3 regions of the Pseudomonas sp. NY11955 genome follow, and region 3 is predicted to be linked to each of the others. Evidence: predicted binding sites of a transcription regulator. Region 3 holds the regulator's gene; each other region holds the start of a gene.
The links. The regulator sigma-54, encoded in region 3, starts transcription at its own class of promoters, with help from an activator protein. The targets are predictions, from matches to a motif close to ANTGGCATNNANNTTGCTNT.
Positions count from the first base shown of each region.

Region 1: nirB (nitrite reductase large subunit NirB) is a predicted target of sigma-54. The motif match lies at 7,735-7,754, and genes of this name have one in related genera.
Region 2: glnA (type I glutamate--ammonia ligase) is a predicted target of sigma-54. The motif match lies at 4,791-4,810, and genes of this name have one in related genera.

Region 1 covers NZ_JBLUPS010000002.1:402,116-412,292, reverse strand. Annotated here, with positions in the region: gene ACNFBR_RS04985 (EAL domain-containing protein) at 1-776, shown strand, start outside; gene ACNFBR_RS04980 (hypothetical protein) at 907-1,275, opposite strand; gene ACNFBR_RS04975 (helix-turn-helix domain-containing protein) at 1,272-1,610, opposite strand; gene ACNFBR_RS04970 (YkvA family protein) at 1,728-2,168, opposite strand; gene ACNFBR_RS04965 (FKBP-type peptidyl-prolyl cis-trans isomerase) at 2,456-3,208, opposite strand; gene pcaQ (pca operon transcription factor PcaQ) at 3,438-4,370, opposite strand; gene nirD (nitrite reductase small subunit NirD) at 4,705-5,058, opposite strand; gene nirB (nitrite reductase large subunit NirB) at 5,058-7,610, opposite strand; gene ACNFBR_RS04945 (molybdopterin-dependent oxidoreductase) at 7,902-10,177, opposite strand, start outside.
Region 2 covers NZ_JBLUPS010000001.1:436,526-446,702, forward strand. Annotated here, with positions in the region: gene ACNFBR_RS01940 (glycogen/starch/alpha-glucan phosphorylase) at 1-103, opposite strand, end outside; gene ACNFBR_RS01945 (YkgJ family cysteine cluster protein) at 288-692, shown strand; gene typA (translational GTPase TypA) at 891-2,711, opposite strand; gene thiI (tRNA uracil 4-sulfurtransferase ThiI) at 2,840-4,294, opposite strand; gene glnA (type I glutamate--ammonia ligase) at 4,908-6,314, shown strand; gene glnL (nitrogen regulation protein NR(II)) at 6,680-7,765, shown strand; gene ntrC (nitrogen regulation protein NR(I)) at 7,762-9,198, shown strand; gene ACNFBR_RS01975 (hypothetical protein) at 9,640-10,077, opposite strand; gene trmL (tRNA (uridine(34)/cytosine(34)/5-carboxymethylaminomethyluridine(34)-2'-O)-methyltransferase TrmL) at 10,076-10,177, shown strand, end outside.
Region 3 covers NZ_JBLUPS010000002.1:89,063-99,239, reverse strand. Annotated here, with positions in the region: gene mlaE (lipid asymmetry maintenance ABC transporter permease subunit MlaE) at 1-306, opposite strand, end outside; gene ACNFBR_RS03515 (ATP-binding cassette domain-containing protein) at 306-1,115, opposite strand; gene ACNFBR_RS03510 (KpsF/GutQ family sugar-phosphate isomerase) at 1,364-2,338, shown strand; gene ACNFBR_RS03505 (KdsC family phosphatase) at 2,351-2,875, shown strand; gene lptC (LPS export ABC transporter periplasmic protein LptC) at 2,884-3,456, shown strand; gene lptA (lipopolysaccharide transport periplasmic protein LptA) at 3,443-3,967, shown strand; gene lptB (LPS export ABC transporter ATP-binding protein) at 3,968-4,693, shown strand; gene ACNFBR_RS03485 (RNA polymerase factor sigma-54) at 4,869-6,362, shown strand; gene hpf (ribosome hibernation-promoting factor, HPF/YfiA family) at 6,442-6,750, shown strand; gene ptsN (PTS IIA-like nitrogen regulatory protein PtsN) at 6,763-7,227, shown strand; gene rapZ (RNase adapter RapZ) at 7,230-8,084, shown strand; gene ACNFBR_RS03465 (HPr family phosphocarrier protein) at 8,104-8,376, shown strand; gene ACNFBR_RS03460 (ZIP family metal transporter) at 8,680-9,573, opposite strand; gene ACNFBR_RS03455 (superoxide dismutase) at 9,585-10,177, opposite strand, start outside.

The DNA of each region.
Region 1 (10,177 bases), 310 kb from region 3:
CGCTGAACCTGTTTACCATTGCCCGCCAGGCCGGTCGCCTGACCGAGCTGGAAGCCGCCTGCAGGGAAAGCGCCTGCCGACGCTTCAGTGAACAGCAACTGCAGGGCAAACTGTTTCTCAACATCTCGCCCGAATCGCTGCTGGAGCCACACTACCCCTCTGGCCTGACCCTGAAGCTGCTCGAACAGGTCGGGCTGCCGCCCAGCCGGGTGGTGATCGAGTTAACCGAGCACACCCCCACCGACGACTTCCAGCTGCTGTCCAATGCCCTGCACCATTACCGTGCCATGGGCTTCTCGATTGCCATCGACGATTTGGGCGCGGGGTATTCCAGCCTGCGCCTGTGGTCGGAGCTGCGGCCCGAATACGTGAAGATCGACCGGCATTTCATCGACGGTATCCACCGCGACCCGCTCAAGCGCGAGTTCGTTGGTTCGATTTTGCAGATTGCGCGGGCGTCGAAGGCGCAGGTGATTGCCGAAGGTATCGAGCTGGCGCAAGAACTGGCGGTGCTGAGGGAGATGGGTGTGGACCTGGTACAGGGCTACCTGCTGGGAAGGCCACAGGAACAGGGGGTTTGCGAGGTACCGCCGCTGATGAGCATACCGCCGGCCGAGCAACCAACAGTGCGGTTGAATGTCACGATCGGGCAGTTGCTGGAGCTGTTTGGCCGGCACCAGCACCTGGAGGCATTGCAGGTGGTGGATGCCGATGGCAGGGGTTGTGGGTTGATCCACAGGGATGCACTGCCTGCCCCAGCACTGCACGGATCTTGACCCTTGCGCCGCGTCCTGTAGGAGCAGCCTTGTGCTGCGAAGAGGCCATTACAGCCACAGTTACCCATTGCTCTTGCCGGCCCTTTCGCAGCACAAGGCTGCTCCTACAAGCTGGCGCTGTGCAGTTCGATCAAGCTGTTTCGGGATAGCTGTACTCGAACACCCGAACCACCTCGGATGCATGCCAGGACGCTGCCTCCATGCCATCGACCGGCCCGGTGAACCGCCCCAACCGCTCGACACACTCGAAGAAACCCGTGCGCGGCAACCGGCTGGCGCCCTGGCTGATCACCAACGAACTGCGCAGTGGCTGCTCGGCACGGGCATCCAGCACCGCCAGGTACTCCAGCGCGGCGGTCAGTGTCTGCATGGCCGGGCTGGGCAGTTGCAAGCGCTCGATCAGCGCTCGGTACGTCAGCAAGTGACGTTGACGACGGGCCAGGTCTAGCTCGCCCAGCAGGTTATCCCAGTGCTGACGGCTGATCCTGACCTGGCTCATGATGGCTCGCTCCAGCCAGCCACCCCCAAATGCCAGGCCAGGGCACGACGGATGGCAGCATCCGGCTGGCGCTCGCCCGATTCGATCATGGCCAGGTACGCCGGGCTCACCCCGACATTGCGCGCCAACTGCTCAGGGGCAATGCCCTTGCCTTGGCGAATCCGGGCTACTTCGCTGAAGGCCGGCAATGGTGCACTGGCAGCGACGCCCTGTGCTTCATGGGCAACCACCTCGGCGGGTGCCTGCCCTGCAGCCTTGAGCAACGCCTGGTATTGCTCCCAGGGAACGACGGCATACTCGGGCTGACCGTCCCGGCTGATGACCTGAATACCCATTACAAACCCCTTTAAAAAGGATTACAGCATGTAATCCGTAGGCATAACCCTTATGCCAATTATATTACCAACTCCGGGGTCTGTGCAGTCGAGGTGCAGTGGAGGTTCAGGCCGCCCTCATGGCGTGTTGCGTTCCAGCTGCAGCGCTTGCGGGTTGGCCGGCAGGCGCTCGACCACACGCAGTCGCTCGGGCTTCTGGCTATCGCGCCAGGCCTTGAAACGCGCCAGCTCGTCGGCCACGGTTTTCAGTACCCAACCCAGCACCGCGATGTCATCGAGCAACCCCACCCCCAGCAGCCAGTCGGGGATGGCATCGATGGGGCTGACGAAGTACAGCAGGCCAGCCACGATGGTGACCAGTGCCCCTGGGCTGATGGCGCGGTACTCGCCACGCCACCAGGCCAGGCACAACGCCTGCAGCAGTTTTACATCTTCACGCAGTTGGCCGAGGCGCGGGCCTTTGCGCGCCACCGCGAACAGCAATGCCGGCAACCGACCGCGACTGAGCAGGCGCTCGGCCAAGGGCAGGAAGCGGGCGAAATTCCAGGGTGCGCTCATGGAGCCTCCGAGAAGAAAAGGTTATCCACATTTATTGTGGATAACCTTGTGAACAGGGCGAGTTTTCTGACCTCCGATGCCTGCCAGGCAAGGGTCCCGGTCAGATCGGGCGTTTTTTACACAGCCGTTTCACACCGCGTCTACTGACGTCGCAAACGATTTGCGGCAAAAACGCCCTGCTTCTTTACGCTGCACTTCCTCGGACAGTATCAGCTGTTACAGGTTCGTCCAACCGTACAAACGAAAACGCCCCGTCAATGCGGGGCGTTTTCGACAACCAGCCAATGTTACTTGGCAGGTGCTTCTGCGGGGGCTTCGGCTTCTGGCTCGCCACCTTGCAGCTGGGCCGGGTCCTTGATGGCGATCAGTTCCAGGTCGAACACCAGTACCGAGTTGGCCGGGATCAGCGGGCTTGGGCTTTGTGCGCCGTAGGCCAGTTCAGCCGGGATGAACAGCTTGTACTTCTCGCCGACATGCATCAGTTGCAGGCCTTCGACCCAGCCTGGGATCACGCCGCTGACCGGCAGGTCGATCGGGCTGCCACGCTCTACCGAGCTGTCGAATACCTTGCCGTCGATCAGCTTGCCTTCGTAGTGGACAGTGACCACGTCAGTCGGCTTGGGCTGCGGGCCGTCGGCCTTCTTCACCACTTCGTACTGCAGGCCCGAGGCCGTGGTGACCACGCCTGGCTTCTTGGCGTTTTCTTCGAGGAACTTCTTGCCGGCGGAGGCGGCTTCTTCGCTGGCCTTGGCCAGGCGCTCCTCGGCGCGCTTTTGCAATGCGGTGAAGGCTTCTACCAGCTCTTCGTCCTTGATGCGCTGTTCTTTCTTGCTGACAGCGTCCTCGATGCCGAGGGCGACTGCTTTCGAATCAAGGTCTTCCATGCCTTCCTGAGCCAGGCTCTTGCCCATGTTCAGGCCGATACCGTAGGAGGCTTTTTGCGCCGGAGTCTTCAGCTCGGGGCTGCTGGCCTGTTGATCACAGCCAGCCAGTACCAGGCCTACCAGGGCAACCGCAGCCGCCAAACGATGCTGTTTCATGCTATTTCCTTGTTCATGCGCCATGAGGGCAATCAGGGTAAAGCCGCGAGCTTAGCAGGCGGCCATGACCAATGGCTACCGGCATAGGAGCGGGTTTTAGTAAGGAAGTTCAGTAGTTAAACGCTTATTCATGCAAGTGTTTGCAGCCACTGGCCAGTATTGACCCGTTGTACCATTTTTGCCCGGTAACGCCTGGGATTTATTTCGCTGGATTCTGAAAAGCCCGTGTTCAGGGATACTTGCCCTCACGGTACTCCCCTGCCACCTCGCGCAGCACCTCGCACACCCACTGCCCCGGCAGGCTCTGCGGCAGGGCGGCATTGCGGCAGATACCCACCGAACCGCCTGGCTCGCGCACGCCCAGGTCGAGCTCGACCAGCTCGCCACGGCGCAGGTCCAGCAGCACCGCGTCGCGTGGCGCCACCCACAATCCATCACTGCCCAGCAGGTAGCGCCGGCTCAGGGCCAGCGACAAGGTTTCAAGGCGCTGCGCCGGCATCTGGATGCCGCATTGCACGAACAGGCTGTCGGCATGCTGGCGGATGGTGGTGCCCGCGGGTGGCAACACCAACGGGTAGCGCCCCACCAGGGCTCGCTCCACCGGCGTGCTGGCCAGCAGCGGGTGGCCGGGGCGTACCACCAGGCTCATCGACTCGCTGTACAGGTGCTCGAACGACAGGCCCTGGATCTGCGGGCTGTCGGTCATGCGCCCGACCACCAGCTCCAGTTCGCCCAGGTGCAATTGGCCGAGCAGCTGCGCACTGACCCCGGTGACCACACTGATCACCAGCGCCTCATGGCGCTGGTGCAGGCGGCACAGCACCTCGGGCATGAGCAGGCCCTCGACCGTGGACAGCACGCCAATACGCACCTGTGACGGCAAGCGCGCTTCGCTACGCAAGCTACTGACGCCATCGCGCAGGGCCTGCACGCTGGGCCCGGCATAACGCATGAAGCGCGTCCCGGCGGGGGTCAGCTCGACACCTTGGCGGCTGCGCGCGAACAGGCGCGTTTCCAGCAGGTCTTCGAGTTCCTTGAGGGTTTTGGAGATGGCCGGCTGGCTGATCGCAAGCACGTCGGCAGCCCTGGCCAGGCTGCCCTGCCGGGCAATCTCCAGGAAGCACAGCAGGTGGCGGTACTTGATGCGGGTGTCGAGGTTCATGCGGCAAGCTTAACGCATTGGCCGCGTTGTAACTGTCTTGGGATTTGTGCTGGGGCGCAGATCGAGCGCCGCCCGCGCGGCGCATCGCGAGCGAAGCTCGCTCCTACATCTGTTTCGGGCCAATTACGCCTGCGAGATTTGCGCGCGAACGCCTTGGCGCATGACTGGATATCGCGTCGAGCAAACAAGGCGGTCGCGCGCGCCTGTCACGGGCGATACTGGCCCGAAACAAATGTAGGAGCGAGCTTCGCTCGCGATGCGCCGCGCGGGCGGCGCTCGATCTCCCAAACGATGCAAATACGACGGCGTACGGCTTCCGGCCCCCCATAATTCTTCAGGCGACGGCCAATTCCACCACCTCACCGTTCAAGCGCACCGGCCACACCCGCAGTCGCTGCCCGGCATCCTCCAGGCATTCACCGCTCTGCAGACTGAAATGCTGCTTGTACAACGGCGCCGCGACCACCAGCTCGCCCTGCACACTGCCCACCAGCCCACGGCCGATGATGTTGGCGCCCGAGCGCGGGTCGCGGTTGCCCACTGCGTACAGCGGCTGCGCCTGCCCTGGCAGGTAGAACAGCGCCACCTGAACCCCGTCGAGCCACACCACCACCCCCGAGTCGGCCACCAGGTCTTGCGCCTGGCACACCGCCTGCCAGTTCTCTTGGGTTTTCACAGCAGCTTTCATTAGACAGCCTCCTCGGCAGTGGGGATCAGGTGCAGCGGCGCAGCAGGCCGACGTTGTTCGCGTTCGCGCACGAAGTGCACGTCCGGGTCGGCACGCCGGTCGTTGACGAAGGTGCGGAAGCGCTTGAGCTTCTCCGGGTCGTTGAGGGCGTTGGCCCATTCGCATTCGTACTGGTCGACCACATGCTGCATCTGCGCTTCCAGCTCGCAGGCCAGCCCCAGGCTGTCTTCGATGATCACCTGCTTCAGGTAATCCAGCCCACCTTCCAGGTTCTCGCGCCATACCGAGGTGCGCTGCAGCTTGTCGGCGGTGCGGATGTAGAACATCAGCACGCGGTCGATCAGGCGGACCAGGGTTTCATCATCAAGGTCGGTGGCAAACAGTTCGGCATGCCGTGGGCGCATGCCGCCGTTGCCGCACACGTACAGGTTCCAGCCCTTGTCGGTGGCGATCACGCCAATGTCCTTGCTCTGCGCCTCGGCGCATTCGCGGGTGCAGCCAGATACGGCGAACTTGAGCTTGTGAGGGCTGCGCAGGCCCTTGTAGCGGTCTTCCAGACGCAATGCCATGCCGACGCTGTCCTGCACGCCGTAACGGCACCAAGTACTGCCCACGCACGACTTCACCGTGCGGGTCGACTTGCCATAGGCGTGGCCGGTTTCGAAGCCGGCTTCGATCAGCTCGCCCCAAATCAGCGGAAGCTCATGCAGCTGGGCACCGAACAGGTCGATGCGCTGGCCGCCGGTGATCTTGGTGTACAAATCGTACTTCTTGGCCACCTGGCCGATGACGATGAGCTTGTCGGGGGTAATTTCACCACCCGGAATGCGCGGCACCACCGAGTAGGTGCCATTTTTTTGCATGTTGGCCATGAAGGTGTCGTTGGTGTCCTGCAGCGGCACCAGCGCCGGGTCCATGATCGGCTGGTTCCAGCACGAGGCCAGAATGTTGCCCACCGCCGGCTTGCAGATATCGCAACCAACGTGGCCTTTGCCGTGGCGTTCGAGCAATTCGCCGAAGGTGCGGATACCCTCAACCCGCACCAGCCCGTAAAGCTCCTGCCGGGTGTAGGCGAAGTGCTCGCACAGGCTCTTGTCCACCGCCACGCCGCGGGCGCTCAGCTCATGCTCGAACACCTGCTTGAGCAAGGCCGCGCAACCGCCGCAACCGCTGGCCGCCTTGGTGCAGCCCTTGACCGCCGCAAGGTCGCTGCAACCGCTGTCGATGGCCGCGCATACCGCGCCCTTGCTGACGTTGTGGCAGGAGCAGATGGTCGCGCTGTCGGGCAATGCGTCAGCACCCAAGGCGGGTGCGCCACCGCCTTGCGGCACTATCAGCGCCGCCGGGTCGGCCGGCAGGGCAATGCCGTTCTGGGCATACTGCAACAGGGTGTCGTAATAGCTGTTGTCGCCCACCAGCACCGCGCCGAGCACATGCTTGCCGCTGGCATCCACCACCAACCGCCGGTAGGCGCTGTTGGCCTCGTCGATGAAGCGGTAGCTGCGCGAGCCAGGGGTGGCGCCATGGGCATCGCCGATCGAGCCGACATCCACACCCAGCAACTTGAGCTTGGTCGACATGTCGGCGCCAGTGAACTCTACCGCCGCCTCCCCCATCAGCAACGCCGCCAGGTTGCGCGCCATGCTATAGCCAGGGGCGACCAGGCCGAACACGCTGCCGTTCCATGCAGCGCACTCGCCGATGGCAAAGATGCGCGAGTCGCTGCTGCGGCAGTGGTTGTCGATCACCACGCCGCCGCGTGCTGCGATCTCCAGGCCGCAGGCTCTGCCCAAGGCATCCTGTGGGCGGATACCGGCGGAGAACACGATCAGGTCGGCTTCCAGGTGCTCGCCGCCGTCGAAGTTCATGCGATAGCGGTAGCTTTCACCGTCGCTGATCGACTGAGTGGCACGTGACAGGTGCACACCCACACCCAGCGCTTCGATCTGCGCCTTGAGCGCGACGCCGCCCTCGCCGTCCAGCTGTACCGGCATCAAGCGTGGGGCGAATTCCACCACGTGGGCTTCCAGCCCCAGCGACTTGAGGGCGTTGGCCGCTTCCAGACCGAGCAGGCCACCGCCAACTACCACGCCGCGACGGGCACCGGCTGCGGCAGCGCGAATGCCATCAAGGTCGTCCAGGGTACGGTACACCAGCCGCGCATTGCCGCTGGAGCCTTCGATCGGAGGTACGAAGGGGTAGGACCCAGTGGCCAGCACCAGTTGGTCGTAGCCGTATCGGCCCTCGGCGGTGACCACCTCGCACCGTTCGCGGTCGATCTCCAGCACAGCCTCACCCAGGTGCAGGTGCACGCCGTTGGCGTTGTAGAAATCCTGTTCGCACAGGGCCAGGGTTTCGGCACAACTGCCACCGAAATATTCGGACAGGTGCACGCGGTCGTAGGCGCGTTGGCGTTCTTCGCCGAACACCCGTACCTCGAAGCGCTGCTGGGCGCCATGGCTGACCAGTTGTTCGACGCAATGGTGGCCGACCATGCCGTTGCCGACGATGACCAGTCGCTCTCGTTGCCCGCTGCTCACTGCTGCCTTCATAAGCCGATCCTCGATCAAAAAAAAAGCGCCTGGAGCCGAAGCTCCAGGCGCCTTTGCCTGTATTCATCACGGTAGGGGCCCGGGTTGATCGCCGTTGATCAGCGGGGCTTGTTGTATTGGAGATAAAGCAGGGACTGTGCCAATTGCTTTACCTTTGCCGGCCTCTTCGCAGCACAAGGCTGCTCCTACAGGTATCGCGCTCACCTGTAGGAGCAGCCTTGTGCTGCGAAGAGGCCGGCACAGGCGATCAAAACGCACAAGCGGGGTGCACAGCAGCCCATCCCGGTGCACTCAGTAGACATCGCGCCGATACCGCTTGGCCTTGTTCAGTGCGTCGACATAGGCATCCGCATCCACCTTCCCATGCACGGCAATGACTTCACGTAACGCTGCATCCACATCCTTGGCCATGCGCTGGGCATCACCGCACACATAGAAGTAAGCACCCGCCTCCAGCCACTGCCACAACTGCGCCCCCTGTTCGAGCATGCGCTGCTGCACATAAATCTTCTCTACCTGGTCGCGCGAGAATGCCGTGTCCAGCCGCAGGTGCCCCGCTGCCTGCCAGGCCTGCAGTTGTTCCCGGTAATAGAAGTCGGTTGCCGCGTACTGCTCGCCAAAGAACAGCCAGTTGCCGCCTTTCGCCCCCCGCGCCTCTCGTTCTTCGAGGAAGGCGCGAAACGGCGCAATACCCGTACCAGGGCCAACCATGATTACCGGCACGTTGTCGTCCTCGGGCAGGCGAAAGTGCTTCGACGCCTGCGGAAAAATAGCCACTTTGAGCGCCTGCGCACGGTCGGCTAGAAAGCTTGAACACACACCTTTACGTTCGCCATAACGCACCGTGGAAACAGTCAGGTGCACCTGCTGCGGGTGCGCCAGCGGACTGGAGCTGATCGAGTAGAGCCGCGGTTGCAACGGCTTGAGCAGCTCCAGCCAGCTGCCCAATGGCAACTGCTGGGGGAAGGCGTGCAGTACATCGACCAACTGCCGCCCCCACAACCAGTCCTGCAGCTCGGCCTTGCACTCGGGTTGCAGCAGGCGCCGCAGTTCGGGCGCATTGCCAGCAAATGCCTGCAGTTGCGGCCCAGTGACCTTGGCAATTTCCAAATGCGCTTGCAGGGCTTCGGCCAGCGGCATGGCGGGCTGGCCTTTCAGCTCGACCATGGCCTGGCCATCGAGCTGCATCAGCGTCAGCAGCTCTTCCACCAGGGCCGGGCAGTTGCGCGACCACACGCCCAGGGCATCACCGGCGGCGTAGGTGAAGCCGCTACCGCTCAGGTCGAAGACCAGCTGGCGGGTTTCCTTGCTGGCACCAGGGCCATTGAGCAGGCGGTTTTCCAGCAAGGTGGCAGCCCAGGGATGCTGCTTGCTGTAGGCCGCCACAGGTGCAGGCTCACTGGCCGGTAGTGGTGCCGGGTTACTGCCCAGCGTGGCAAGCAACGCGTCGAGCCAGCCAGCGAAGGCTTCATCAAAATCCGGCTCGCAGTCCACCCGTTGCAGCAGGCGCCGCGCACCTAGCTCGGCCAGACGCTGGTCGAGCTTGCGGCCAAAACCGCAGAACTGGTCGTAACTGGAATCGCCCAGGGCCAACACGGCATAGGGCAGCTCGGCGCACTGGGCGCCCTCCTCGCCCTGCAACGCCTGCCAGAACGCCGACGCGCTATCGGGTGCATCGCCATCGCCAAAGGTGCTGGCAATCAACACCACACTGGCAGCGCCCTGCAACTGGCTTGGGCTGACTGCCTCCAGGCAGCTGAGTTGCACGTTCAAACCGGCACCGCGCAAACGCTCGGCACAGCGTTCGGCCAGCAGCTCGCCGTTACCCGTCTGCGAGGCCCACAGCACCTGGTGCCGTGGCGCTGCCAGGGCCGCAATGGGCGTGGGCGCAGGCTGGGCGAACAGCCCGGCCAGCAAGCCATCGACGAATAGCCGGCGGTTGACAGCCAGCGGCGCACTGGCCGGCAGACAGGGCACGCCCTCGGTGGGAGCTTGGCCCAAGCCCAGCAAGAAACCTTGCAGGTAGTGGCGCTCTTCCTCGGCCAGCACCGGGGCCGGCAGGGTGTCCAGGCCAAGCAGTCGGGACAGGGTGGCAGTCGGCATACGGATAGGCTCCGGCGTGGCAGTGTTCAGATCGAGGGCGTCGATGCGCTCGCCGGCGACCCGCTCCAGGGCCACGGCGCAGTGTTTGAAGGCAGGCTGCAGCGACAGCGGGTCAACCGCATCGCAGGTCACGGCATTGATTGCCAACTGTTCGCCAATCAGGTCGTTCCAGTGAAACGGTGCAAAGCAGTTGCCCGGCATGACACGGTCACTGATGCGCGCCGGCAGCACGGCTTGACCACGTCGCGAGCGAATGGCCACTTGGTCCTTTTCAGCCACGCCCAGCCGGGCAGCATCTTCGGGATGGATCTCGACAAAGGGACCGGGCTCCAGCTTGTTCAGCGCCGGTACCTTGCCGGTCTTGGTCAGGGTGTGCCATTGATGCTGCACACGGCCGGTATTGAGCACCATGGGGTAGTCGTCATCCGGCAACTCCGGTGCCGGCAGCCAGGGCCGGGCAAAGA
Region 2 (10,177 bases), on a different contig from region 3:
AGGCGTGCTCTGGGTCCTTGCCGACCGCGTAGGTCAGCTTGTTCAGTACAGCGGCGCGAAAATCCGCGACTTCGGCGTCACGAGCTTCAGGTTCCTGGGACATGCGGCATCCTCGGGCAAGTTGACGAAAGCGGAGGGAGATTGATGAGACTAGACCCTTCGACCGGGAGTGACAGTTACGGTTCGCAGTTTTCATGCCTACTCTGCGAATCCGGCAAAAGGTTGTTCATAAATTGAACGATTCCGGTATGATCGCGCGCCCCAAGACCGTGATCCACCCTATAAAGATGAAAACGACCCTGATCGCCGCGGCCGAAGTCGACCGCCTGGAGACCTGGCAGCGCTACACCAGCAACATGTGCCATGGCTGCCATTCGACCTGCTGCACCCTGCCGGTGGAGGTGAAGATCAAGGATCTGATCCGTATCGGCGTGGTCGACGAGTTCGAAAAAGACGAACCGCCGAAGAACGTGGCTAAACGCTTGCAGAAGGAAGGCATCATCGAGCGCTTCAACCAGAAGTCGGGGATTTTCACCCTGACCCGGATGAGCAACGATGACTGCATGTACCTGGATCGTAAAAGCCGCCTGTGCACCATTTATGACAAGCGCCCGGATACCTGCCGCAACCACCCCAAGGTCGGGCCGCGGCCAGGGTACTGTGCCTACAAGCCCAAGGTGGTTGGGCGCTGATTCTGCTGGGCAGTTGAAATTCCCGGGGCTGCTTTGCAGCCCTTTCGCGGCACAAGGCCGCTCCTACAGGAGACCGCATCCCCTTGTAGGAGCGGCCTTGTGCCGCGAAAGGGCCGCAAGGCGGCCCCAAAATCCCAAGGCATAAAAAAACGCCCCCGGCCTTTCGACCGGGGGCGTTTTCATTCAGCCTGAGCTAACTCAGTTCTTGGCTTTCTTGGCAGCGCGGGTACGCTCGCCTTCGTCCAGGATCTTCTTGCGCAGACGGATCGACTTCGGCGTCACTTCGCACAGCTCGTCGTCCTGGATGAATTCCAGGGCCTGCTCGAGGGTGTGGCGAACTGGCGGTACCAGGGCGATGACTTCGTCTTTGCCCGAAGCACGCATGTTGTCGAGCTTCTTGCCTTTGGTCGGGTTCACGCCCAGGTCGTTGTCACGGCTGTTCAGGCCGATGATCTGACCGTTGTAGATCTCCTGGCCGTGTTCAACGAACAGCTTGCCACGCGCCTGCAGGGTTTCCAGCGAGTAGGTCAGCGCCTTGCCGGTCTCGACCGAAACCAGTACGCCGTTGAGGCGACCGGACATCTGGCCCGACTTCATGGTGTCGTAGCGGTCGAAGATCGAGGTCAGGATGCCTGCACCGTTGGTCAGGGTCAGGAACTGGTTACGGAAACCGATCAGACCACGGGCTGGAATGTTGTACTCCAGACGTACACGGCCCTTGCCATCCGGAACCATGTTGGTCAGGTCGCCTTTACGCAGACCCATCTCTTCCATGACCTTGCCCTGGGATTCTTCAGGGATGTCGATGGTGACGTTCTCGAACGGTTCCTGCTTCACGCCGTCAACTTCACGGATGATTACTTCAGGACGGCCCACGGCCATCTCGAAGCCTTCACGACGCATGGTTTCGATCAGTACCGACAGGTGCAGCTCACCACGGCCCGATACCTTGAACTTGTCTGGGGAATCAGTTTCCTGAACGCGCAGGGCAACGTTGTACAGCAGCTCTTTGTCCAGACGGTCCTTGATGTTACGGCTGGTGACGAACTTGCCTTCTTTACCGCAGAACGGCGAGTCGTTGACCTGGAAGGTCATCGAAACGGTCGGCTCGTCAACGGTCAGCGGCTTCATCGCTTCTACCGCATCCGGGGCGCACAGGGTGTCGGAAATGAACAGCTCGTCGAAACCGCTGATGCAGACGATGTCGCCAGCCTGGGCTTCTTCGACGTCGACGCGGTGCAGGCCGTGGTGGCCCATCAGCTTCAGGATACGGCCGTTACGCTTCTTGCCGTTGGTGTCGATGGCGACCACCGGGGTGTTCGGCTTGACGCGACCACGGGCGATACGGCCAACACCGATAACGCCGAGGAAGCTGTTGTAGTCCAGTGCGGAGATTTGCATCTGGAACGGGCCGTCACGGTCAACGGACGGTGCTGGTACGTTGTCGACGATCGACTGGTACAGCGCGGTCATGTCTTCGCCCATCTCGGTGTGGTCCAGACCGGCAATGCCGTTCAGGGCCGAGGCGTAGACCACTTTGAAGTCCAGCTGCTCGTCGGTGGCGCCGAGGTTGTCGAACAGGTCGAAGATCTGGTCCAGAACCCAGTCAGGACGCGCGCCCGGGCGGTCAACCTTGTTGATCACGACGATTGGCTTCAGACCGGCTTCGAAAGCCTTCTTGGTCACGAAGCGGGTTTGCGGCATAGGGCCGTCCTGGGCGTCGACCAGCAGCAGCACGGAGTCGACCATCGACATTACACGCTCAACCTCGCCACCGAAGTCGGCGTGGCCGGGGGTGTCGACGATGTTGATGTGGTAGCCGTTCCAGTTGATGGCGGTGTTTTTCGCCAGAATGGTAATACCGCGCTCTTTTTCCTGGTCGTTGGAGTCCATGACGCGCTCGTCGTTGAGCTCGTTACGCTCCAGAGTGCCGGACTGACGCAGGAGTTTGTCGACCAGAGTGGTTTTACCATGGTCAACGTGGGCGATGATGGCGATGTTACGCAGATTTTCGATCACAAGTGTATCTCGATCAGAGGATTCGGTTGCCGCCCAGTGTAGGCGGCCAATATGTACTGTTTAAGGCTCAGCGGGCCCGGCGGTCGGGAGGGCGATGGCGGATACTGCCGCCATACAGCCCCGGCGTCTTATGTCGGACGATAAACACGCACATTGGCATGTCCCTCACTGAGCAGGTGGTGTGCGTGCAAACGGCTCATCACACCCTTGTCGCAATACAGCAAGTACTGGCGCGTCGGGTCCAGGTGCTTGAACTTGCTGTTGATGGCGTAGAACGGCATGGCCTGGACTTCGATACCGTCCAGCACCAGAGGTTCGTCTTCCTGGGCATCGGGGTGACGGATGTCGATGATGATCTGGCCCGGCAGCGCCTCGACCACTTCCTCGATTTCCACATCCTTGCCCAGCTCGTCGATCACATGGTCGATGGAGATCAGCTTGGCGCGTTCCAGGGCGCTCTCCAGCACGGCCATGTCGAACTGCTTCTCTTCATGCTCCATGCGGTGGCGCTTGGCGTGGGTGGTCGGGTTTACCGAGATCACGCCGCAATATTCTGGCATGTGCTTGGCGAAGTCGGCGGTGCCGATTTCGTTGGCCTGGTCGATGATGTCCTGCTTGTGGCTGGCCAGCAGCGGGCGCAGCACCAGCTTGTCGGTGGCCGAGTCGATGATCGACAGGTTCGGCAAGGTCTGGCTGGACACCTGGGAAATCGCCTCGCCGGTCACCAGCGCGTCGATTTCCAGGCGGTCGGCCATGTGCGCGGCGCCACGCAGCATCATGCGCTTGAGGGTCACGCCCATGTAGCTGTTATCGACCTTGTTGAGGATCTCGCCGACCACTTCTTCGAACGGCACGCTGATGAACAGCACGCGCTGGCTGCTGCCGTACTTTTTCCACAGGTAGTGGGCCACTTCCATCACACCCAGCTCGTGGGCGCGGCCGCCGAGGTTGAAGAAGCAGAAGTGGGTCATCAGGCCGCGGCGCATCATCTGGTAGGCCGCCACGGTGGAGTCGAAACCACCGGACATCAGCACCAGGGTCTGCTCCAGGGCGCCCAGCGGGTAGCCGCCGATGCCCTGGTGCTGGTTGTGGATCACGTACAGGCGCTGGTCGCGGATTTCGATGCGCACCAGCACTTCGGGCTTCTTCAGTTCGATGCCGGCGGCGCCGCACTGCTGGCGCAGTTGGCTGCCGACGTAACGGTCGACGTCCATCGAGGTGAAGTCATGATGGCCGCCGCGCTTGCAGCGCACGGCGAAATGCTTGCCGGCCAGCAGGTGGCCGAAGTGGTGCTTGCACTTGGCGACGATGTCGTCGAAGTCACCCAGTGGGTATTCCTCTACCTGCAGGAAATGGGTGATACCCGGTGTGCAGGTGAGGCGCTCGATCATCTCGCGCTGGACTTTTTCGTCTTCGACGCGGGTGACCACTTCGAGGTTGTCCCAGACACCATCGACCGCGAGCTCAGGGTCGAGGTCCTTGAGCACGTTGCGGATGTTCTTGGCGAGCTGACGGATGAAGCGCTTGCGCACTGGCCGGCTCTTGATGGTGATTTCTGGGAAGACTTTGACGATAAGTTTCATTGGTTAACAGCGCGCGCAGGGCCTGCCGAAAATGAGGGGCGCGAATTATAGCGGAAATTGCTCAGGATTTGACCAACTTTTGATCAGAAGCTTTCAGATAAATGCAGGAGGCGGGTTTTGCGGTGCCTGTGAGATCGAGCGCCGCCCGCGCGGCGCATCGCGAGCAAGCTCGCTCCTACATTTGTTTCGGGCCAGTAACGCCTGCGCCAACGCACGCGACCGCCTTGTTTGTTCCACATATTATCGAGGCGGACACTAAAGGGCCGCGCGCCTGCGCCTCAGGAATAATTGGCCCGCAACAGATGTAGGAGCGAGCTTGCTCGCGATGCGCCGCGCGGGCGGCGCTCGATCGCCCAGGCGCCACACAAATCAACCAAAGCACCAATTTGGTGCATAACAACTTAAACTCGCATCCTAAAGGTGCAATTTTGGCCGCCAGCCCTCCCCCAAATGCCCGCAAACGCCCCCTTTTATCCCACCCTCGCCATTTTCGGGCACTGGCATGCAATTTGCTCCCTTGTGAGGCAGGTAAGCTTGGCCGACTATCCGCGCCCGGCAACACCCTTTTTCCAGGGCAGCGGCCCACCGCGCTCTAGACCATCCGGAGGACAACATGTCGAAGTCGGTTCAACTCATCAAAGATCATGACGTCAAGTGGATTGATCTGCGTTTCACGGACACCAAAGGCATTCAGCACCACGTGACCATGCCGTCGCGTGATGCGCTGGACGAAGACTTCTTCGAAGTCGGCAAGATGTTCGACGGTTCCTCCATCGCTGGCTGGAAAGGCATCGAAGCCTCCGACATGATCCTGATGCCGGTCGACGACACTGCCGTACTGGACCCGTTCACCGAAGAGCCAACCCTGATCATCACCTGCGACATCGTCGACCCGTCGAGCATGCAGGGCTACGATCGCGACCCACGCGCCATCGCCAAGCGCGCCGAAGAGTACCTGAAGAGCACCGGCATCGGTGACACCGTATTCGCCGGCCCAGAGCCTGAGTTCTTCATCTTCGACGAAGTGAAGTTCAAGTCGGACATTTCCGGCTCGATGTTCAAGATCTTCTCCGAGCAAGGCTCGTGGATGACCGACGCTGACGTGGAAGGCGGCAACAAGGGCCACCGTCCAGGCGTGAAAGGCGGCTACTTCCCGGTTCCGCCGTTCGACCACGACCACGAAATCCGTACTGCCATGTGCAACGCACTGGAAGAAATGGGCCAGACCGTCGAAGTTCACCACCACGAAGTGGCGACCGCCGGCCAGAACGAAATCGGCGTCAAGTTCAACACCCTGGTGAAGAAGGCTGACGAAGTACAGGCGCTGAAATACGTCGTGCACAACGTTGCCGACGCCTACGGCCGTACCGCCACCTTCATGCCGAAGCCACTGTACGGCGACAACGGCTCGGGCATGCACGTGCACATGTCGATCTGGAAAGACGGCAAGAACACCTTCTCGGGTGAAGGCTATGCCGGCCTGTCCGACACCGCCCTGTACTTCATCGGCGGTATCATCAAGCACGGTAAGGCCCTGAACGGCTTCACCAACCCGTCGACCAACTCCTACAAGCGTCTGGTCCCAGGCTTCGAAGCTCCGGTAATGCTGGCCTACTCGGCTCGCAACCGTTCCGCCTCGATCCGTATTCCTTACGTCGGCAGCCCGAAAGCCCGCCGTATCGAAGCCCGCTTCCCGGACCCATCGGCCAACCCGTACCTGGCCTTCGCGGCCCTGCTGATGGCTGGCCTGGACGGCATCCAGAACAAGATCCACCCAGGCGACGCGGCCGACAAGAACCTGTACGACCTGCCACCAGAAGAAGCCAAGAACATCCCGCAAGTGTGCGGCAGCCTGAAAGAAGCTCTGGAAGAGCTGGATAAAGGCCGCGCGTTCCTGACCAAGGGCGGCGTGTTCTCCGACGACTTCATCGATGCCTTCATCGAGCTGAAGAGCGAAGAAGAAATCAAAGTGCGCACCTTCGTACACCCGCTGGAATACGAGCTGTACTACAGCTGCTGATCTGATCGGCGCCTAGCGCCGACGGCATGATCATGACGGCCTCCCTCGGGAGGCCGTTTTCGTTTCTGCACGCCTTGCAGAAGCACTGCAACCCCACCTGTCACGCTATGCTCTATCTTGGTGCACAAATTGGCAGCGTGCCCTCATTTGCTCCCCAATCTGGTTCACATTAAACGTTTCATCAGGTCTTTCTGATCCGAATTTGCGCAGATCCAGGCCTTTATCGGCAAATTCCGCTTCTTTTCGGAGCTTTGGTTTGTTTCTTGCATTTTCTTGTCGAGAGTCTCGCATCAGCGGATCCACCCCGCGTCCGGCCCCGGCCAAAGCAGTGCCGGGCAAGCGCCAAAAGAGGTCAACGACGCCTTATGACCATCAGCGATGCACAGCACCGTCTGCTTCTGGACAACCTGACTACCGCCACGTTGCTGCTCAACGCCGAGCTGCGCCTGGAGTACATGAACCCGGCCGCGGAAATGCTGCTGGCCGTCAGTGGCCAGCGCAGCCATGGGCAGTTCATCAGCGAGCTGTTCACCGAATCGACCGAGGCGCTCAGTTCGCTGCGCCAGGCGGTCGAGCAGGCACACCCGTTCACCAAGCGTGAAGCACAGCTCACTTCGCTGACCGGGCAGACCATCACCGTCGATTACGCGGTAACGCCGATCCTGCACCAGGGCCAGACCCTGCTGTTGCTCGAAGTGCACCCGCGTGACCGGCTGCTGCGCATCACCAAGGAAGAGGCCCAGCTGAGCAAGCAGGAAACCACCAAGATGCTGGTGCGCGGCCTGGCCCACGAAATCAAGAACCCGCTTGGCGGCATCCGCGGCGCGGCCCAGTTGCTGGCCCGCGAACTGCCCGAGGAAGGCCTGCGCGACTACACCAACGTGATCATCGAAGAAGCCGACCGCCTGCGTAACCTGGTCGACCGCATGCTTGGCTCGAACAAGCTGCCCTCGCTGGCCATGACCAACATTCACGAAGTGCTGGAACGGGTCTGTAGCCTGGTCGAAGCTGAAAGCCAGGGCTGCATCACTTTGGTGCGCGATTACGACCCAAGCCTGCCGGACGTGCTGATCGACCGTGAGCAGATGATCCAGGCCGTACTCAATATCGTGCGCAACGCCATGCAGGCGATCAGCTCGCAGAATGAACTGCGCCTGGGCCGCATCACCTTGCGCAGCCGCGCCCTGCGCCAGTTCACCATCGGCCACGTGCGCCATCGCCTGGTGGCGCGGGTAGAGATCATCGACAACGGCCCGGGCATCCCGCCGGAACTGCAGGACACCCTCTTCTATCCCATGGTCAGTGGCCGCCCGGACGGTACCGGGCTGGGCCTGGCCATTACCCAGAACATCATCAGCCAGCACCAGGGCTTGATCGAGTGTGAAAGCCACGCAGGCCACACCGCCTTCTCGATCTATCTGCCCCTGGAACAAGGAGCCACCGCCTCATGAGCCGAAGTGAAACCGTATGGATCGTCGACGATGATCGCTCCATCCGCTGGGTCCTGGAAAAAGCCCTGCAACAAGAAGGCATGACCACCCAGAGCTTCGACAGCGCAGACGGTGTGATGGGGCGCCTGGCACGTCAGCAACCGGACGTGATCATTTCCGACATTCGCATGCCTGGCGCCAGCGGCCTCGACCTGCTGGCCCAGATCCGCGAGCAGCACCCGCGCCTGCCGGTCATCATCATGACCGCACACTCCGACCTGGACAGCGCCGTGGCCTCGTACCAGGGCGGTGCCTTCGAATACCTGCCCAAGCCATTCGACGTCGACGAAGCGGTCTCGCTGGTCAAGCGCGCCAACCAGCACGCCCAGGAGCAGCAAGGCCTGGATGTGCCGCAAAACCTGGCGCGCACCCCGGAAATCATCGGTGAAGCCCCGGCGATGCAGGAGGTGTTCCGCGCCATCGGCCGCCTCAGCCACTCCAACATCACCGTGCTGATCAACGGCGAGTCCGGTACCGGCAAAGAGTTGGTGGCCCATGCCCTGCACCGGCACAGCCCGCGCGCGGCGTCGCCGTTCATTGCCCTGAACATGGCCGCCATCCCCAAGGACTTGATGGAGTCGGAGCTGTTCGGCCATGAAAAGGGGGCCTTCACCGGCGCTGCCAACCTGCGCCGCGGCCGCTTCGAGCAGGCCGATGGCGGTACGCTGTTCCTCGACGAAATCGGTGACATGCCTGCCGACACCCAGACCCGCCTGCTGCGGGTACTGGCCGATGGCGAGTTCTACCGCGTGGGCGGCCATGTGCCAGTCAAGGTCGACGTGCGCATCATCGCCGCCACCCACCAGAACCTGGAATCACTGGTGCAGGCTGGCAAGTTCCGTGAGGACTTGTTCCACCGCCTGAACGTGATCCGCATCCATATCCCGCGCCTGGCCGACCGCCGCGAAGACATCCCTGCCCTCGCCCGCCACTTCCTTGCCCGGGCCGCTCAAGAGCTGGCAGTCGAGCCGAAAGTCCTCAAGCCGGAGACCGAAGAGTTCATCCGCAACCTGCCCTGGCCAGGCAACGTGCGGCAGATGGAGAACACCTGCCGCTGGATCACCGTGATGGCCTCCAGCCGCGAAGTGCTGATCGGCGACCTGCCGCCCGAGCTGCTGAACCTGCCACAAGACGCGGCGCCGGTGACCAACTGGGAGCAGGCCCTGCGCCAGTGGGCCGACCAGGCACTGGCACGCGGGCAGAGCAACCTGCTGGACAGCGCAGTGCCGAGCTTTGAGCGGATCATGATCGAGACGGCGCTCAAGCACACCGCCGGGCGACGCCGCGATGCCGCCCTGTTGCTGGGTTGGGGCCGCAACACCCTGACGCGCAAGATCAAGGAGCTGGGGATGAATGTGGCGGGTGGGGACGACGAGGACGGTGACGAGCACTGATTCATCGATAGACCCATAATACCCTGGGGCTGCTTTGCAGCCCTTTCGCGGCACAAGGCCGCTCCTACAGGAGAACGCGACCCCCTTGTAGGAGCGGCCTTGTGCCGCGAAAGGGCCGCAAGGCGGCCCCAGCCATTTCAGCCCCGATGCACCGATCCTGTGCCCCATGCACCGCTCAAAGGCACAAATCCCCTCAAAAGCCGACCAATTCCCCCTCAAAGCCCAATATCCACGGGCTTTGCAAAACTGGCACGCCCCCTGCAATAGCCAATACATCCACAGTTTCGGGGGCCCTGGTACAGGCAGGCCGGGTGAACCCCTCTTTTATTCGCAGCACCGCCCGTTTTGGGGACCTCGGTACAGGCAGGCCGGGCCATCCCCCCTTTATACGCAGTACCCCTTTTGGGGACCCTGGTACAGGCAGGCCGGGAAATCCCCTTTTTATTCGTGCAGTGTCACTTGCACCCGCCAGCGCCCAGCGTCCTCTGCACCGGCCCATTCGCCTTGCAGCGGGCGCGCGGCCACCACCGTCAGCAACAAACCTTTCTTGCTGTTCTGCACCCGCCAGCTCACCGGTTTGCCCTGCAGGCTCAACTGCCCCTGCTGGGCCTTGCCTTGGGCCTGAAACAGCAACGCCAGCGTGCCCTCGACGTTCTCGCCGTGCAGCTTGGGCTCTTCGTTGAACCATAGCGCCAGGCCATCCTGCAGCACTTGCACCTGCTGCAGTTCGCGCTCGTCGGGTGTAGTCAGGCGACCGATCATCAGCCCCACCATCATGCCGACGATCGCCAAGGACAGCATCACCCGTGGGAAGGCCTTCGAACGCACGTCCGGTTCAGGGGTAGAATGCCCGTCATCTTCACGCTTGGAGCCGTGCATGTTTCACGTCATCCTTTTTCAACCAGAAATTCCGCCGAATACCGGCAACATCATTCGCCTGTGCGCCAACAGCGGCTGCCACCTGCACCTGATCGAACCC
Region 3 (10,177 bases):
CTCACGCAGCAGGGTCAGGGCGACCATCTGCCCTACCGCCTGCTCCGAGCCGTACTTGGTCAGGATGCTGTAGCCCTGCAGCGCCAGCACCATGCCGATGAACACCCCGGAGACGACGACGATCGCCAGCGACAGCACGCCCACCGAGTACAGCTGCTTGGTCAGCAGCTGGAAGCCACCGCCAATGCCGCCACGACCGACCAGCGCATGGAACAGGAACAGGCACGAACGCCCGAGCACGGCCAACACGTCGATTGCCGAACGGCCCAGCAGGCGGACACGTTCGAGTAAGGATTTTCTGCGCATCAACGCGCCCCCAGCAGGTCGGCGCGGTAGTCAGGCGCGGGAAAGTGGAAGGGTACCGGGCCGTCCGGGTCGCCTTTCATGAACTGGCGAATCCGTGGGTTGTCCGAGCCCATCAGCTCATCGGGCGTGCCCTGGCCCAGCACCTGGCCATCACCGACCACGTAGATGTAATCGGCGATGCTGGCGGTTTCCGCCAGGTCATGGGACACCACGATGCTGGTGATGCCCAGGGCATCGTTGAGCAAGCGGATCAGGCGCACCAGCACCCCCATGGCAATCGGGTCCTGGCCGACGAACGGTTCGTCGTACATGAGGATCTGTGGGTCCAGGGCGATCGCCCGGGCCAGCGCCACCCGGCGCTTCATGCCACCGGAGAGCTCGTCGGGCATCAGGTCGATGGCGCCGCGCAGGCCCACGGCCTGCAGCTTCATCAACACGATGTCACGGATCATTTCGTCCGACAGCTGGGTATGCACGCGCAGCGGGAACGCGACGTTCTCGAACACGTCGAGGTCGGTGAACAGCGCGCCGCTCTGGAACAGCACGCCCATCTGCTTGCGGGCGTCGAACAGGTCGCTGCGCGACAGCGTCGGCAGGTTCTGCCCGGCAACCCATACCTCACCGCTGGACGGGCGCAGTTGCGCGCCCATCAGGCGGAGCAACGTGGTCTTGCCGCAACCCGATGGCCCCATGATGCCGGTGACCTTGCCGCGCGGGATGCGGATGTCGACGTTGCTGAAAATGCTGCGCGAACCGCGTTTGAAGGTAACCCCCTTCAACTCGACCGCGTAGGCGCTATCCACACTCATCTAGACTCCTTGCTAGTGCAGCCTCGTCCTAATGGACGCCGGCCTCCATCAGGAAGGCACACGCACCCCTGGCAGGCCGAATAGCGGCGAACTATAGCACCGCTCACAGCGCCGCCCCAAGGCCAGGCAAGCAGTCGTTCAGCCCCGCGACAGGCTTTGATGACATTCGCTACAGCAATCGAAGGGGTGAGGGTTTTCTTCATTGCGCGTATAATCGCGGCCTTTTCATCAGGCATTGCTTTTTCGACATGAGCCAATCCAGCGAGCTGATCCAATCCGCCCAACGCACCCTGCGCCTGGAACTCGAGGCCGTAGAGGCCCTGCTGGCGCGCATCGACGACAATTTCGTCAAGGCCTGCGAACTGATCCTGGCCAGCAAGGGCCGGGTCGTCGTGGTCGGCATGGGCAAGTCCGGGCACATCGGCAACAAGATCGCCGCGACCCTGGCCAGCACCGGCACCCCGGCATTTTTCGTCCATCCCGCCGAAGCCAGCCATGGCGACATGGGCATGATCACCCGCGACGATGTCATCCTTGCCCTGTCGAATTCTGGCAGCACCGCCGAAATCGTCACCCTGCTGCCGCTTATCAAACGCCTGGGCATCAAGCTGATCAGCCTGACCGGCAACCCCGACTCGCCGCTGGCCCAGGCCGCCGAGGTCAACCTCGACGCCCGTGTCGAGCAAGAGGCCTGCCCGCTGAACCTGGCGCCCACCTCTTCCACCACGGCATCGCTGGTACTGGGCGACGCGCTGGCCATCGCCCTGCTCGAAGCCCGCGGCTTCACCGCCGAAGATTTCGCCTTCTCGCACCCAGGTGGCGCACTGGGCCGTCGCCTGCTGCTGAAGGTGGAGAACGTGATGCACAGCGGCGAAGAGCTGCCCCAGGTGCCACGCGGCACCTTGCTCAAAGATGCGCTGCTGGAAATGTCCCGCAAAGGTTTGGGCATGACCGTGATCGTCGAGGCCGATGGCAAACTGGCCGGTATCTTCACCGACGGTGACCTGCGCCGCAGCCTGGACCGCAACATCGATGTGCACACCACCCTGATCGAGCAGGTCATGACCGTTCATGGCAAGACCGCGCGCGCCGAAATGCTCGCCGCCGAAGCCCTGAAGATCATGGAAGACCACAAGATCGGCGCCCTGGTGGTGGTGGACCGCGAGGACCGCCCGACCGGCGCCCTGAACATGCATGACCTGCTGCGCGCCGGCGTAATGTAAAGGAGCGATGGAATGAACCAGGACCTCATGCAACGCGGCAAAGGCATCAAGCTGGCAGTTTTCGACGTGGACGGCGTGCTCACCGACGGGCGCCTGTACTTCCTCGAGGACGGCAGCGAGTTCAAGACCTTCAATACCCTCGACGGCCAGGGCATCAAGATGCTGATGAACTCGGGCGTCACCACCGCCATCATCAGCGGCCGCAAGACCCCGGTGGTCGAACGCCGGGCGAAGAACCTCGGCATCCCCCACCTGTACCAAGGCCGCGAGGATAAATTGGTTGTGCTTGACGGCCTGCTCGCCGAACTGGGCCTAAGCTATGATCAAGTAGCCTACCTGGGGGACGACCTGCCCGACCTGCCGGTGATTCGCCGGGTAGCGCTGGGCATGGCTGTAGCCAACGCCGCACCCTTCGTACGCGAGCACGCCCACGGCGTGACCCAGGCACGTGGTGGCGAAGGCGCGGCCCGTGAATTCTGCGAACTGATCATGCAGGCCCAGGGCACCCTGGACGCTGCCAACGCCAACTACCTGTAAGGCTGCCCATGTTCAGCAAGAAAGCCCGAAACATTGTGCTGCTCGGGGCGATCGCCGCCCTGTTGGTAGCCATTGGCTACTGGAATGTCAGCCCGGAAAGCTTCCTCGACAAGCCGGTGGCCCAAGTCGACGAAAGCGCCATCGACTACTACGCGATCAACGCCCACAGCGTGCAGTTCCTGCCCGACGGCAAGCTGCAATACGAAATGACCGCCGACAAGGTCGAGCACCTCAAGGCCAGCGAAATCACCCTGCTGACCACGCCGGATCTGCACATGTACCGCGGCACCGAATACCCATGGCATGTGCAGAGTACCCGCGCCGAGGTCAACCCGGACGGCACCGAGGTCGAACTGATCGACAAGGTACGGGTTGCCCGCACCGACGAAAAGCAGCGTGAAACCATCATCACCAGCTCACGCATGACCGTGTTCCCGCAGAAGCAATATGCGCAGACCGAGCAAGCCGTTAGAATCGACGGCGCCGGTGGCACGACTACGGGCAAAGGAATGAAAGCGTATTTGAAAGAAGGCAAGATGGACTTGCTCTCTAACGTAAGAGGACAGTATGAGGCTCGTTAAAACCCTCCCCCTTTTGCTCAGCCTGAGCGCAGCACTGGGAAGCGCGAGCGCCCTCGCCCTGCCGAATGACCGTGACCAGCCTATCCGCATCCAGGCCGACAACGCCCACCTGGATGACAAGCAAGGCGTGGCCACCTACACCGGCGACGTGATCATCACCCAGGGTTCGATGATGATCAAAGGCAACACCGTGACCATCACCCGCTCCGCTTCCGGCGATATCGACGTGGTGACCTCGGTGGGCAACCTGGCCTACTTCGAGCAGCAGCAGAGCGCGGCCAAGCCGGACAAGATGAAAGGCTGGGGCGTGACCATCCAGTACCAGTCGCAGAAAGACCTGGTGATCCTCACCGATCGGGCCAAGGTCGAGAACGAAGGCAACACCACCGAAGGCGAGAAGATCGTCTACAACACCCAGACCCAGGTGGCGACCGCCGGTCGCGGTGGCAACGTGACTACACCGCGTCAGCGTATCGACATGGTGATCCAGCCCAAGAAGAAGGCCGAGTAAATGGCAACCCTCAAAGCCCAGCACCTGGCCAAGAGCTACAAGGGCCGGCAGGTGGTACGTGATGTCAGCCTGTCGATCGACAGCGGCCAGATCGTCGGCCTGCTCGGCCCCAACGGCGCCGGCAAGACCACCTGCTTCTACATGATTGTCGGGCTGGTCCAGGCCGAACAGGGCCGGGTACTGATCGACAACCTCGATGTCAGCCACCAGCCCATGCACGGCCGTGCTCGCGCCGGTATCGGCTACCTGCCGCAGGAAGCCTCGATCTTCCGCAAGCTGTCGGTAGCCGACAACATCATGGCCATCCTCGAGACCCGCAAGGACCTCGACCGCGAAGGCCGCCGCAAGGAGCTGGAAAGCCTGCTGCAGGAATTCCACATCAGCCACATCCGCGACAACCTCGGCATGAGCCTGTCCGGCGGTGAACGCCGCCGCGTCGAGATTGCCCGCGCCCTGGCGACCGCACCCAAGTTCATCCTGCTGGACGAACCGTTCGCGGGTGTCGACCCGATTTCGGTCGGCGACATCAAGCAGATCATCCACCACCTCAAGGCCAAAGGTATCGGTGTACTGATCACCGACCACAACGTGCGTGAGACCCTGGATATCTGCGAAACCGCCTATATCGTCAACGATGGCCGGTTGATCGCCGAAGGCGACGCCGAAACCATCCTGGCCAACGACCTGGTCAAAGAGGTGTACCTGGGCCACGAGTTCCGCCTCTGACCCTAGACGCGTCTAGAGTACTGGCAAATAGCCCTGAAACTGCGGGTAAAGTTGTTACGGTACTCTAGGCAAACGCTACAATTTAAGGCATAAAACTTGCTTGATCTGGCGCCTCGGCGCCCTCGTGTAGTGGATGGCGCATGCGCGCCGGCGAACAAGGTATTAAGCCCCTGCCATGAAACCATCGCTCGTCCTAAAAATGGGCCAGCAACTGACGATGACACCGCAGTTGCAACAGGCCATCCGTCTGCTCCAGCTTTCCACCCTGGACCTCCAACAGGAAATCCAGGAAGCGCTGGAATCGAACCCGATGCTCGAACGTCAGGAAGACGGCGACGACTTCGACAACAGCGACCCGATGGCGGACAACGCCGAGAACAAGCCGGCCGCCGAAGTACAGGACAACAGCTTCCAGGAAAGCACGGTCAGTGCCGACAACCTGGAAGATGGCGAGTGGAGCGAGCGCATCCCCAACGAGCTCCCGGTCGATACCGCCTGGGAAGACATCTACCAGACCAGCGCCAGCAGCCTGCCGAGCAACGATGACGACGAGTGGGACTTCACCACCCGCACATCGGCCGGCGAGAGCCTGCAAAGCCACCTGTTGTGGCAGCTGAACCTGGCGCCGATGTCCGATACCGACCGCCTGATCGCCGTCACCCTGATCGACAGCATCAACGGCCAGGGCTACCTGGAAGACACCCTCGAAGAAATCTGCGCGGGCTTCGACCCGGAGCTGGATATCGAGCTGGACGAAGTCGAAGCGGTACTGCACCGTATCCAGCAGTTCGAGCCCGCAGGCGTAGGCGCTCGCAACCTGGGCGAATGCCTGCTGCTGCAACTGCGCCAGTTACCCGCCAATACCCCGTGGATGACCGAAGCCAAGCGCTTGGTCACCGATTTCATCGACCTGCTCGGCAGCCGCGACTACAGCCAGCTGATGCGGCGCATGAAAATCAAGGAAGACGAGCTGCGCCAGGTCATCGAGCTGGTGCAAAGCCTCAACCCGCGCCCCGGTTCGCAGATCGAGTCCAGCGAACCCGAGTACGTGGTGCCTGACGTGATCGTGCGCAAGGACAGCGAGCGTTGGCTGGTAGAGCTGAACCAGGAAGCCATCCCACGCCTGCGCGTCAACCCACAGTACGCGGGCTTCGTGCGCCGCGCCGACACCAGCGCCGACAACACCTTCATGCGCAACCAACTGCAGGAAGCGCGCTGGTTCATCAAGAGCCTGCAAAGCCGCAACGAAACCCTGATGAAGGTTGCCACGCAGATCGTCGAGCACCAGCGCGGCTTCCTCGACCACGGCGACGAAGCGATGAAGCCGTTGGTGCTGCATGACATCGCCGAAGCGGTGGGCATGCACGAGTCGACCATTTCCCGGGTTACCACGCAGAAATACATGCACACACCGCGTGGCATCTACGAACTGAAATACTTTTTCTCCAGCCACGTCAGCACCTCCGAAGGCGGAGAATGCTCGTCCACGGCGATCCGCGCGATCATCAAGAAACTGGTTGCGGCGGAAAATCAGAAAAAGCCATTGAGTGACAGCAAGATCGCTGGTTTACTGGAGGCACAAGGCATCCAGGTAGCCCGTCGCACCGTCGCCAAGTACCGCGAGTCCCTCGGCATCGCACCGTCGAGCGAGCGCAAGCGACTGATGTAGCCCCTGAGATGTGCCACAGCGTTTGTGGGGCAGGTGCAAGATCTGCCTCTTTATGCACGGGCAACAAAGGAGAAGCTGTATGCAAGTCAATATCAGTGGACAGCATGTAGAAGTCACCCAGCCACTTCGCGATTATGTGCTTGAAAAGCTCGCTCGCGTGGAAAGTCACTTCGACAAGATCACCAACGTGCAGGTCATCATGAAAGTCGAGAAGCTGCAGCAGAAGGTCGAGGCGACCCTGCAGATTCCTGGCGGCGAAGTGGTAGCCAACGCCGAACACGAAGACATGTATGCAGCGATCGACGCCTTGGCCGACAAGCTCGACCGCCAACTGAAAAAACACAAGGAAAAACAGCAAAGCCTGCTGCAAGGTGCAGCTGCCCGCTGATCCCCCTCATCCATGATCCGACTTGAAACCATCCTGACCCCCGGCCGTTCCCTCGTGAACGTGCCGGGCGGCAGTAAGAAGCGCGCCCTGGAAAAGGTCGCCACCGTCATCGCCGAACAAGTGCCAGAACTGGAGATGCAAGACGTCTTCGAAAAGCTGGTCGCTCGGGAAAAACTCGGTTCCACCGGCTTCGGCAATGGCATCGCCATCCCGCACTGCCGGCTTGAAGGATGTTCTGCTCCAGTCAGCGCCCTGCTGCACCTGGAAGCCCCTATCGATTACGACGCCATCGATGGCGCGCCGGTGGACCTGCTGTTCGTCCTGCTGGTGCCTGAAGCCGCCACCGATGCGCATCTGGAACTGCTGCGTCAAATCGCCAGCATGCTCGATCGCAAGGAGGTCCGTGATCGGCTGCGTGCGGCCACCAGCAGTGAGGCCCTGTTCCAGGTTGTCCTGGACGTACAGAACGAGCACTGAACATGCGCCTGATCATTGTCAGCGGCCGGTCCGGCTCCGGCAAGAGCACCGCCCTCGATGTCCTGGAAGACAACGGTTTCTACTGCATTGACAACCTGCCCGCCGGGCTGCTGCCGCAGCTGGCGGAAGACGCACTGATCAACACCGAACTGCTGCAGCCCAAGGTTGCCGTGTCGATCGACGCACGCAACCTGCCCAGCCACCTGACGCGCTTCCCTGAACTGCTCGAAGAAGCCCGCTCGCGGAACATCCAGTGCGATGTCTTGTTCCTGGACGCCGACGAAGACATGCTGCTCAAGCGCTTCTCGGAAACCCGCCGACGCCACCCGCTGACCAACGCCAATCGTTCGCTCGCCGAAGCCATCCGGGTGGAAAGCGACTTGCTGGGGCCAATCGCCGACCTGGCCGACCTGAAGATCGACACCACCAGCCTGAACCTGTACCAGCTGCGTGACTCGATCAAGCTGCGCCTGCTCAACCAACCCGAGCCTGGCACGGCGTTCCTGGTCGAGTCGTTCGGTTTCAAGCGCGGCATGCCGGTCGACGCCGACCTGGTGTTCGACGTGCGCTGCCTGCCCAACCCCTACTGGAAGCCAGAGCTGCGTGAACACTCGGGCCTCGACCAGCCCGTGATCGACTACCTGGCCGCACAGCCGGATGTCGAAGACATGTACAACGACATTTCCACCTATCTGCTCAAATGGTTGCCACGCTTCGCCGCCAGCAACCGTGCCTACGTCACCATTGCCATCGGCTGCACTGGCGGCCACCACCGTTCGGTCTACATCACCGAACGCCTTGGCCAACAGTTGCAACAAACCCTGAAAAACGTCCAGGTCCGCCACCGCGACCTCTAGCCCAAGGATCCGCCCCACGATGCCCGCCCGCGAAATCACCATCATCAACAAGTTGGGCCTGCATGCCCGGGCGGCAGCCAAGTTCGTCGGCGTGGCCGGCCGCTTCCCCTGCCAGGTGCGGGTTGGTCGTGCGCCGGACAAGCTGGTGGATGGCAAGAGCATCATGGCGGTGATGATGTTGGCTGCCGGCAAAGGCACCCAGGTGCATCTGCATACCGAAGGCGAGCAGGACAACGACGCCATGGATGCACTGGTCGAGCTGATCAACAACTTCTTCGACGAAGGCGAGTAAGCTGCAGGGCCCGACAGAACACTTTCAGCGCCTGTTGTATCGAGCGCCGCCCGCGCGGCGCATCGCGAGCTAACGCTCGCTCCTACGTTTGTTTCGGGCCAGTCATGCCTGGGACAGATGTGCGCGACCCGCCGTGTCTTTACGACGCAATATCGCGCCATGCGTCAAGGTGGCGCGCGTAAATCCCACAGGACAAATTGGCCCGAAACAAACGTAGGAGCGAGCGTTAGCTCGCGATGCGCCGCGCGGGCGGCGCTCGATCTCACAGGCGCTGAAAATCTCCAGACGAACACTGCCGCCCAATCACGAAAGCGCGGTATCCATCACCATCATCAGACAGAAGCCGATACACAATCCCAGGCTGGCCAGGCGATGATGACCGTTGCTCCGCGATTCGGGGATGATTTCCTGGGTGACCACCAGCAGCATCGCCCCCGCCGCACAGGCCAGGCCCAGCGGCAGCAGCAGTTCGGCAACATTCACCAGCCAGGCGCAGATCACCGCCGCCACCGGCTCGACCAGCCCTGAGGCTGCGCCGATCAGAAAGGCTTTGAAACGCGGCATACCCGCCCCTGCCAGCACCAGCGCAATCACCAACCCCTCAGGCACGTCCTGCAAGGCAATGCCCATGGCCAAGCTGTCGGCGTCGGCCATGCCGCCCCCGGCCGACACGCCAATGGCCATGCCTTCAGGGATGTTGTGGGCAATGATCGCGATCACGAACAGCCAGATGCGCGCAGCAATGACCGGCTGGTTCTCCGTGCCAACCAAGGCCTCCGGCGAAGCACCGGACACCTTGAGATCGACCAGGAACAGGCACAACGCCCCGAACATGAGGCCGAAACTGATAAGGCCCCCTGCCCCCCAAGGGCTGAAGCCGATAGCCTGGGCTGCATCCAGGCCTGGAATGATCAGGGAGAATGCAGTGGCCGCCAGCATCACGCCGGCACCGAAGCCCAACAGCGTATCAGCCAGCGCCACGGGCATGTTGCGAATGACCAGTACCGGTACTGCGCCCAGTGCCGTGCCCAGTGCACACAAAGCACCGCCCTCCAGGGCGCGCAGCATGCGCGGCTCCAGGTCCAGCCAGGCGAGGCCACGCGCCACCAGCAGCGCGGTGCCGGCCAGCAACAACAAAGTCCCAAGCGCCAGGCGGAACAGGCGCACACTGCTGACAGACATTACCTCAGAGCGCATACCGGTCCGACTCACTTCAGGGCTTCGAGGTAACGGCGTTCCACTTGCGCCCAGTCAATGACGTTGTAGAAGGCACCGATGTATTCCGGACGACGGTTCTGGTACTTGAGGTAGTAGGCGTGCTCCCACACGTCCAGGCCCAGGATCGGCGTATTGCCGTGCATCAGCGGGCTGTCCTGGTTGCCACTGCTCTCAACCACCAGGGTTTTCTGTGGCGTCACGCTGAGCCAGGCCCAGCCGCTGCCGAAGCGGGTCAACGCGGCCTTGGTGAAAGCCTCCTTGAAAGCCTCGAAACCGCCCAGTTGCGCAGTGACAGCCTGCGCCAACTGGCCTACTGGCTCGCCACCGCCCTGTGGCGACATGACAGTCCAGAACAGGCTGTGGTTGGCATGCCCGCCACCATGGTTGGTCACTGCGCCACGCAGGTTTTCCGGCAGTTGTTTGACCACGCCGACCAGCTTTTCCACCGGCCATTCGGCCCACTCGGTGCCTTCGATTGCGGCGTTCAGACCATTCACGTAGGTCTGGTGATGCTTGGTATGGTGAATTTCCATGGTCTGGGCGTCGATGTGCGGCTCCAGCGCGTCATAGGCGTATGGCAATG